Regions from separate parts of the Pseudomonas sp. LjRoot277 genome, predicted to be linked through region 2. Evidence: predicted binding sites of a transcription regulator. Region 2 holds the regulator's gene; the other holds the start of a gene.
What was found. Region 2 encodes sigma-54, which starts transcription at its own class of promoters, with help from an activator protein. Its sites were predicted from a motif close to ANTGGCATNNANNTTGCTNT; they were not measured.
Positions count from the first base shown of each region.

Region 1: the regulator sigma-54 is predicted to act here: its motif matches at 2,154-2,173, upstream of flhA (flagellar biosynthesis protein FlhA).

Region 1 covers NZ_CAXURI020000001.1:1,863,687-1,868,108, reverse strand. The annotation lists gene flhA (flagellar biosynthesis protein FlhA) at 6-2,135, opposite strand; gene flhB (flagellar biosynthesis protein FlhB) at 2,398-3,537, opposite strand; gene fliR (flagellar biosynthetic protein FliR) at 3,541-4,323, opposite strand; gene fliQ (flagellar biosynthesis protein FliQ) at 4,327-4,422, opposite strand, start outside.
Region 2 covers NZ_CAXURI020000001.1:5,860,067-5,864,488, reverse strand. The annotation lists gene rapZ (RNase adapter RapZ) at 1-717, opposite strand, end outside; gene ptsN (PTS IIA-like nitrogen regulatory protein PtsN) at 720-1,184, opposite strand; gene hpf (ribosome hibernation-promoting factor, HPF/YfiA family) at 1,197-1,505, opposite strand; gene ACSQ87_RS27340 (RNA polymerase factor sigma-54) at 1,580-3,073, opposite strand; gene lptB (LPS export ABC transporter ATP-binding protein) at 3,258-3,983, opposite strand; gene lptA (lipopolysaccharide transport periplasmic protein LptA) at 3,983-4,422, opposite strand, start outside.

The DNA of each region.
Region 1 (4,422 bases), 4.0 Mb from region 2:
CTACCTCAGCCGTTGGGCCCTACTGTCGCAACGATGGTCACTTGCTTGTTGTCAGGAATTTCCTGGTAAGCCAACACATGCAAACCCGGGACTGCCAATCGGCCGAATCGCGACAGCATCGCGCGAACCGGACCGGCTACCAGCAGAATCACCGGCTGACCTTGCATTTCCTGACGCTGCGCCGCATCGATCAACGAGCGCTGCAGTTTCTCAGCCATGCTTGGCTCCAGCAGAACACCCTCTTCCGAGCCTTGTCCTGCCTTCTGAAGACTATTGAGCAATATTTGTTCCAACCTTGGCTCCAGCGTGATCACTGGTAGCTCGGAGTCAGTCCCTACAATGCTTTGGACGATTGCGCGGGATACGCCGACGCGCACCGCGGCCACCAGCGCGGCAGTATCTTGACTCTTGCTGGCATTGTTCGCGATGGCTTCGGCAATGCTGCGAATGTCCCGTACTGGCACCTGTTCGGCCAGCAATGCCTGCAATACTTTGAGCAGCTGCGACAGAGACACCACACCCGGCACCAGTTCTTCGGCCAGTTTTGGCGAGCTTTTGGCCAACAATTGCATGAGTTGTTGCACTTCTTCGTGACCGATCAACTCGCTCGAGTGCTTGTACAAAATCTGGTTCAAGTGGGTTGCCACCACTGTACTGGCATCGACCACGGTATAACCGAGGGATTGTGCCTGGGCACGCTGGCTGATTTCGATCCAGACTGCCTCCAGACCGAAAGCCGGATCTTTGGCGGTAATGCCATTGAGCGTACCGTAGACCTGCCCCGGGTTGATCGCCAGTTCGCGGTCCGGGTAAATTTCCGCTTCAGCCAGGATCACCCCCATCAGGGTCAGGCGATAGGCACTCGGCGCCAGGTCGAGGTTGTCACGGATATGCACGGTCGGCATCAGGAAGCCCAGGTCCTGGGACAGCTTCTTGCGCACGCCCTTGATCCGCGCCAGCAACTGACCACCCTGATTGCGGTCCACCAGCGGAATCAACCGGTAGCCGACTTCCAGGCCGATCATGTCGATCGGAGTGACGTCGTCCCAGCCAAGCTCTTTGGTTTCCTGAGCGCGAGCCGGTGATGGCAGCAGTTCCTGTTGACGCTTGACCTCTTGCAAGGCCTGAACCTTGACCACGTTCTGCTTCTTCCAGAACAGGTACGCACCGCCGGCCGCCAGGGCCGCCATGCTGAGAAAGGAGAAATGCGGCATGCCCGGCACGAGGCCCATCACTGCCATCAAACCTGCCGCCACGGCCAACGCTTTGGGCGAGGCGAACATCTGGCGATTGATCTGCTTGCCCATGTCTTCCGAACCGGAAGCACGGGTCACCATGATCGCTGCAGCTGTAGATAAAAGCAGTGATGGCAATTGCGCCACCAAACCGTCACCGATGGTCAACAAGGCGTACACCCGACCGGCATCGCCGAAGGTCATGCCGTGCTGGAAGATACCGACTGCCATGCCGCCGATCAGGTTGATGAACAGAATCAGCAGGCCGGCAATGGCGTCACCGCGAACGAACTTGCTGGCACCGTCCATGGAACCGTAGAACTCGGCTTCCTGGGCCACTTCCATCCGGCGCAGTTTGGCCTGGTTCTGATCGATCAGGCCGGCGTTCAAGTCGGCGTCGATGGCCATTTGTTTACCGGGCATCGCATCGAGGGTGAAACGCGCACTCACCTCGGAAATCCGCCCGGCACCCTTGGTCACCACGACAAAGTTGATGATCATCAAAATCGCGAAGACGACGATACCGACCACGTAGTTACCGCCGATCACCACCTCGCCGAAGGCCTGGATCACCTTGCCGGCGGCGGCATGACCGTCCTGGCCGTGGAGCATCACCACCCGCGTGGAGGCCACGTTCAGCGCCAGTCGCAGCAACGTCGCCACCAGCAGAATGGTCGGGAACACCGCAAAGTCCAGTGGCCGCAACGCGTAAACACAGACCAGCAAGACGACAATCGACAACGCGATGTTGAACGTGAAGAACACATCCAGCAGGAACGGCGGCACCGGCAACATCATCATCGCCAGCATGACCAGCAGCAACAACGGCACACCCAGATTGCCCCGACTTAAGTCGGCAACGTTTGTGCGAGCACTGTTGAGTAACTGAGAGCGATCCACCGGTATTCCCCATCCCTTGAAGCAAACTTTTTGACGCCTGAAGCAGGCGCAGAGCCGCTATTGCAAGAAGCCTTCCAACTTTTGCCGAGACAGGGAATAGAGGGTTCTATTGAGTCTCGTAGCAGCTGTCGAGCCTGCGAGGCTGCGTTCGGTTTGGGCCGCATTCGGACGCAGCAGTCGTAAACCTTTTGCGAGGACTTCGGTCGAGCGCGACCCCGGCTCGAACGCAGCCTCGCAGGCTCGGCAGCTGCTACAGGCGCAATCAGGAATCGCGTCGCAGGTCCGGCGGAATCGGCAGGTCGTCCTTGAGCGGATCCGGGCGTTTGCCCTTGCCGGCGCGGTGCTGGCGGATCTGGTAGACGTAAGCGAGCACTTGGGCGACGGCAAGGTAAAGCCCGCCGGGAATTTCCTGATCAAGCTCGGTGGAGTAGTAAATCGAACGCGCCAGTGCCGGCGACTCAAGCAGCAGCACTTCGTTGGCCACAGCGATTTCACGGATCTTCAAGGCCAGGAAGTCGCTGCCCTTGGCGATCAGCATCGGCGCCCCACCCTTGTCCGGATCGTACTTGAGCGCTACGGCGTAGTGGGTCGGGTTGGTGATGACCACATCGGCGTCGGGGATCGCCGCCATCATCCGGCGCTGGGACATTTCGCGCTGCAGCTGACGGATCCGTTGTTTAACCTCTGGCTTCCCTTCCTGATCTTTATGCTCGTCACGCACTTCCTGCTTGGTCATCAGCAGTTTCTTGTGGCTTTCCCAAAGCTGCACCGGTACGTCCACCGCGGCAATAACGATCAGCCCGCAAGACATCCATAACGTACTCCAGCCCACCACCTGCAGGCAGTGAATGACGGCCAGCTCCAACGGTTCGTGGGCGATGCGTATCAGGTCATCGATGTCTGACGATAACACCTGCAGGGCCACAGCCAGGATGATCAAAAACTTCGCAAACGCCTTAAGCAACTCCGCCACCGCCTTGAACGAAAACATTCGCTTGAGGCCGGCGGCAGGGTTCATCCGACTGAATTTCGGTGCCAGGGAACCCGCTGCGAATAGCCATCCACCAAGGGAAATCGGCCCGATCAACGCTGCCAGCACCAGGGTGATCATGATCGGCTGAATCGCCAGCAAGGCCGTCAGCCCTGAACTCAACAGGTAAGTGCTCATGGAGCGCTGATCGAGAATGACTTCACGCGACAGGGAGAAATTCTGCCGCATCAATTCCATCAAGTCTTGCGCCAGCGCCCCGCCGAAAATCAGCAGCGCACCGGAACCCGCCAACATGATCGCCAGCGTGTTGAGCTCTTTGGAGCGCGCGATCTCGCCCTTCTCGCGAGAGTCCTTCTTGCGCTTCTCGGTGGGGTCTTCTGTTTTGTCCTGACCGCTTTCGCTCTCAGCCATGACTCAGCGCGCCCGTGCCAGTTCGCGTAACAACTGCAAGGCCTCGGAGGCCAGCGGTTGATACTGATTGATAATGTCCGCCAGCCCGACCCAGACGATGAATAGCCCAAGCACCAGCGTCAGCGGAAAGCCGATAGAAAAGATGTTCAACTGCGGCGCAGCCCGGGTCATCACGCCAAAGGCAATGTTGACCACCAGCAACGCAGTAATCGCCGGCAACACCAGCAACAGCGCGGCACCGAGAACCCAGCCGAGCTTGCCGGCCAGTTCCCAGAAATGATTGACCATCAACCCGCTACCGACCGGCAGCGTAGTGAAGCTTTCAGTGAGGACTTCGAACACCACCAGATGGCCGTTCATGGACAGGAACAACAGCGTCACCAGCATGGTGAAGAACTGCCCGATCACGGCCACCGACACGCCGTTGGTAGGGTCGACCATCGAAGCGAAGCCCATGCCCATCTGGATGGAGACAATCTGCCCCGCGACCACAAAGGCCTGGAAGAACAACTGCAAAGAGAACCCCAGCACTGCACCGACGAGGATCTGCTCGGCAATCAGCAGCAGCCCGCTCAAGTCCAGCGCATTGACCGGCGGCATCGGCGGCAGGCCGGGAGCGATGACCAACGTAATCGCCAGGGCGAAATAAAGGCGCACTCGCGTGGGCACCAGGGTCGTGCCGAACACCGGCATGACCATCAGCAAGGCGCCGACGCGAAACAGCGGCAGCATGAACGTCGCCACCCAGGTACTGATCTGGGTATCGGTCAGTTGGAGCAGCGACATGGTTTAGCCGATGACCTGAGGAATACTGCCGTACAACTGCAGGATGTATTCCATGAAGGTCTGCACCAGCCATGGACCGGCGACGATCAACGTCACCAG
Region 2 (4,422 bases):
GGCAAAGCGTGGTAGCCACTTGAGCAAGTAGGTGGAGATGTCCTGGAACATCTCTTCGACGTCCGGCTGTGCCGCCAGGTACTCGGCAACCGGTTGGTCAAGCCCGGATTGATCGCGCAACTCTGGTTTCCAGTAAGGGTTCGGCAGGCAGCGCACGTCGAACACCAGATCAGCGTCAACCGGCATGCCACGCTTGAAGCCGAAAGACTCCACCAGAAACGCCGTACCGGGTTCCGGCTGGTTAAGCAGGCGCAGCTTGATGGTATCTCGCAGCTGATACAGGTTCAGGTTGGTGGTGTTTACTTTGAGATCGGCGAGGTCGGCAATCGGCCCGAGCAGGGCGGTCTCATCGTTGATGGCCTCGGCCAGCGAGCGATTGGCATTGCTTAGCGGGTGACGACGGCGGGTTTCCGAGAAACGTTTGAGCAAGGTTTCTTCATCGGCGTCCAGATAAAGCACATCACACTGGATGTGCCGGCTGCGCACTTCTTCCAGCAGTTCGGGAAACCGCGACAAATGACTCGGCAAGTTACGCGCATCGATGGATACGGCAACCAGCGGTTGTGCCAGCTCGGTGTGAATCAACGCGCGTTCGGCCAGTTCCGGCAACAGACCGGCGGGCAGGTTGTCGATGCAGTAGTAGCCGTTGTCCTCGAGAACATCGAGTGCGGTACTTTTACCTGAGCCGGAGCGGCCACTGACGATGATCAAGCGCATGATTAATGACCGTTTTGCTCGTCCAGGACAACCTGATACAAGGCTTCATTGCTCGGGGCGCTGCGCAGTTTTTCGCGCACTTCCTTGCGGTCGAGCATGCTGGCGATCTGGCGCAGTAACTCCAGGTGCGCATCGGTAGCGGCTTCCGGGACCAGCAGAACGAACAGCAGGTCAACCGGGGCGCCGTCGATGGCGTCGAAATCTATGGGTGCATCAAGGTGCATCAGGGCGCTGATGGGTGAGGTACAGCCCTTCAGGCGGCAGTGGGGAATGGCGATGCCGTTGCCAAAACCGGTTGAACCGAGTTTTTCACGGGCAATCAGAGCCTCGAAGACATCTTGCATCTCCAGATCCGGCACTTCTTTGTGGATAAGGTTGGCAATTTGCTCGAGGGCTTTCTTTTTACTGCCGCCCGGCACGTTCACGAGGGAACGGCCGGGGGTCAGGATACTTTCAAGTCGGATCATGGGTTGGGAGTGTTAACGACCGGTCGCGCCCTGAAGGAGGCTTTGGGTCTTTTCCTTATGCTTTTTGAGTTGTTTATCCAGCTTGTCGGTCAGTGCGTCGATCGCCGCGTACATATCGGTATGCTCCGCGTTTGCGACCACTTCATTGCCGGGAATATGCAGCGTGGCTTCGATTTTCTGCTTGAGCTTTTCGACCGTCATCGTGACCTGCACGTTGGTGATCTTGTCGAAATGCCTCTCTAATCGTTCGAGTTTTTCGCCGATGTAGGTGCGAAGAGGTTCGGTCACTTCCAGTTGGTGTCCACTGATGTTGACTTGCATACAGCTTCTCCTTCGTTGCCAGTGCATAAAGCGGCAGGCAGAAATGCCTGCCACTGGAACGCTGTGGCGTGGCTCTACATCAACCGCTTACGTTCGCTCGAAGGCGCGATCCCGAGGGATTCGCGGTACTTGGCGACGGTGCGGCGAGCCACCTGAATGCCTTGTGCCTCCAGTAAACCAGCGATCTTGCTGTCACTCAACGGCTTTTTCTGATTTTCCGCGGCAACCAGTTTTTTGATGATCGCGCGGATCGCCGTGGACGAGCATTCACCGCCCTCGGAGGTGCTGACGTGGCTGGAGAAAAAGTATTTCAGTTCATATATGCCCCGTGGGGTATGCATGAATTTCTGCGTGGTCACCCGTGAAATCGTCGACTCGTGCATGCCCACCGCTTCGGCGATGTCATGCAGGACCAGCGGTTTCATGGCTTCGTCGCCGTATTCAAGAAAGCCGCGCTGATGCTCGACGATCTGAGTGGCGACTTTCATCAGGGTTTCGTTGCGGCTTTGCAGGCTCTTGATGAACCAGCGGGCCTCTTGCAACTGATTGCGCATGAAGGTGTTGTCGGCGCTGGTGTCGGCGCGGCGTACGAAACCGGCGTATTGAGCGTTGACCCGCAGTCGTGGCACGGATTCCTGGTTCAGCTCCACCAGCCAGCGCTCGTTGTCCTTGCGTACGATCACGTCGGGAACGACGTATTCGGCTTCGCTGGACTCGATTTGCGAGCCTGGGCGCGGGTTGAGGCTCTGCACCAGTTCAATCACCTGGCGCAGTTCGTCTTCCTTGAGCTTCATGCGACGCATCAGCTGGCTGTAATCGCGGCTGCCGAGCAGGTCGATGTAATCGGTGACCAGGCGTTTGGCCTCGACCAGCCAAGGCGTCTTGGCGGGCAACTGGCGCAATTGCAGCAGCAGGCATTCGCCCAGGTTGCGGGCGCCGATGCCGGCCGGTTCGAATTGCTGGATGCGGTGCAGGACGGCTTCGATTTCGTCCAGTTCGATGTCCAGTTCCGGGTCGAAGGCTTCGAGAATCTCCTCGAGGGTTTCGTCCAGGTAGCCCTGATTGTTGATGCAGTCGATCAGGGTCACGGCGATCAGGCGATCGGTGTCGGACATCGGGGCCAGGTTCAGTTGCCACAACAGATGGCTTTGCAGGCTTTCGCCGGCCGATGTCCGGGTGGTGAAGTCCCACTCGTCGTCATCGTTGCTCGGCAGGCTGCTGGCGCTGGTCTGGTAGACGTCTTCCCACGCGGTATCGACGGGCAGTTCGTTGGGGATGCGCTCGTTCCAGTCGCCTTCCTCGAGGTTATCAACCGTCGGGGCGGTTTCCTGGTAGGAGGGTTCCTGAATGTCGACGTTGGGTTGCTGTTCGGCTTTGTCGGCCAAGGGGTCGGCGTTATCGAAGTCGTCGCCTTCTTCCTGGCGTTCGAGCATCGGATTGGACTCCAGGGCCTCCTGGATTTCCTGTTGCAGGTCCAGGGTCGACAATTGGAGCAGGCGGATGGCCTGTTGCAGCTGCGGTGTCATCGTCAGCTGCTGGCCCATTCTCAAGACTAGCGATGGTTTCATGGCAGGGGCTTAACACCTTATTCGCCGGCGCACATGCGCCATCCACTACAGGGCGCCGGAGCGCCAAACATAAGCAAATTATATGCCCGAAACTGCAGCGTTTGCCTAGAGCGCTGTAACAATAAAAAAATGTTGATTTTTTATCGAGACAAGCGCCCGAGCAACCAGCCAGACACCTCAGTGCTTACAGGCGGAACTCATGGCCCAGATACACTTCCTTGACCAGGTCGTTGGCCAGGATGGTGGCAGAGTCACCTTCGGCGATCAGCTGGCCATCATTGACGATGTAGGCGGTTTCGCAGATATCCAGGGTTTCACGGACGTTGTGGTCAGTGATCAGCACGCCAATGCCCTTGGCCTTGAGGTGATAGATGATCTGTTTGATATCGCCCACCGAAATCGGGTCCACGCCGGCGAACGGTTCGTCGAGCAGGATGAATTTCGGGTTGGTGGCCAGTGCCCGGGCGATTTCCACGCGGCGGCGTTCACCACCGGACAGGCTCATGCCGAGATTGTCGCGGATGTGGCTGATGTGGAATTCCTGCAACAGGCTTTCCAGCTCTTTGCGACGACCGCCCTTGTCGAGTTCCTTGCGGGTCTCGAGGATCGCCATTATGTTGTCGGCTACCGAGAGTTTGCGGAAGATCGATGCTTCTTGCGGAAGATAGCCGATGCCGGCCTTCGCACGACCGTGCATAGGCTGGTGGCTGACATCCAGGTCGTCAATCAGTACGCGGCCCTGATCGGCCTGTACCAGGCCGACAATCATGTAAAAGCAGGTGGTCTTGCCGGCGCCGTTGGGACCCAGCAGGCCGACGATCTGACCGCTGTCGATCGACAGGCTGACGTCGCGCACGACCTGGCGGCTCTTGTAGCTCTTGGCCAGATGCTGAGCTTTCAGAGTTGCCATTACTGGGCCTTTTGCTCGTCGGTTTTCTTCTTCGGCTGGATCACCATGTCGATGCGCGGACGCGACTCGGTGACCTTGTTGCCCGTCGCGCGACCGGCGCTCGCAAGCTTTTTGACCGTGTCGTAGACGATTTTCTCGCCTTGGGTGACGTTGTTGTCCTTGTCGATGACTTTCGCCTTGTCGATCAGCACAACGCGGTTTTGCGAGGCGTGGTACTGAATAGTCACTCCCCAGCCCTGAACAGGCTTGGTGTCGCCCTGGGTTTGCAGTTGCTCGAAATAGGCGAGGTTGCCCACCGAAGTCACCACGTCGATGTCGCCGGTCGGGGTGCGGGTGATGGTCACAGTATTACCTTTAACGATCATCGAGCCCTGAGTGATGATCACGTCACCTTTATAGGTGGCAATGCCATTCTTGTCGTCCAGCTGGGCGTCGTCGG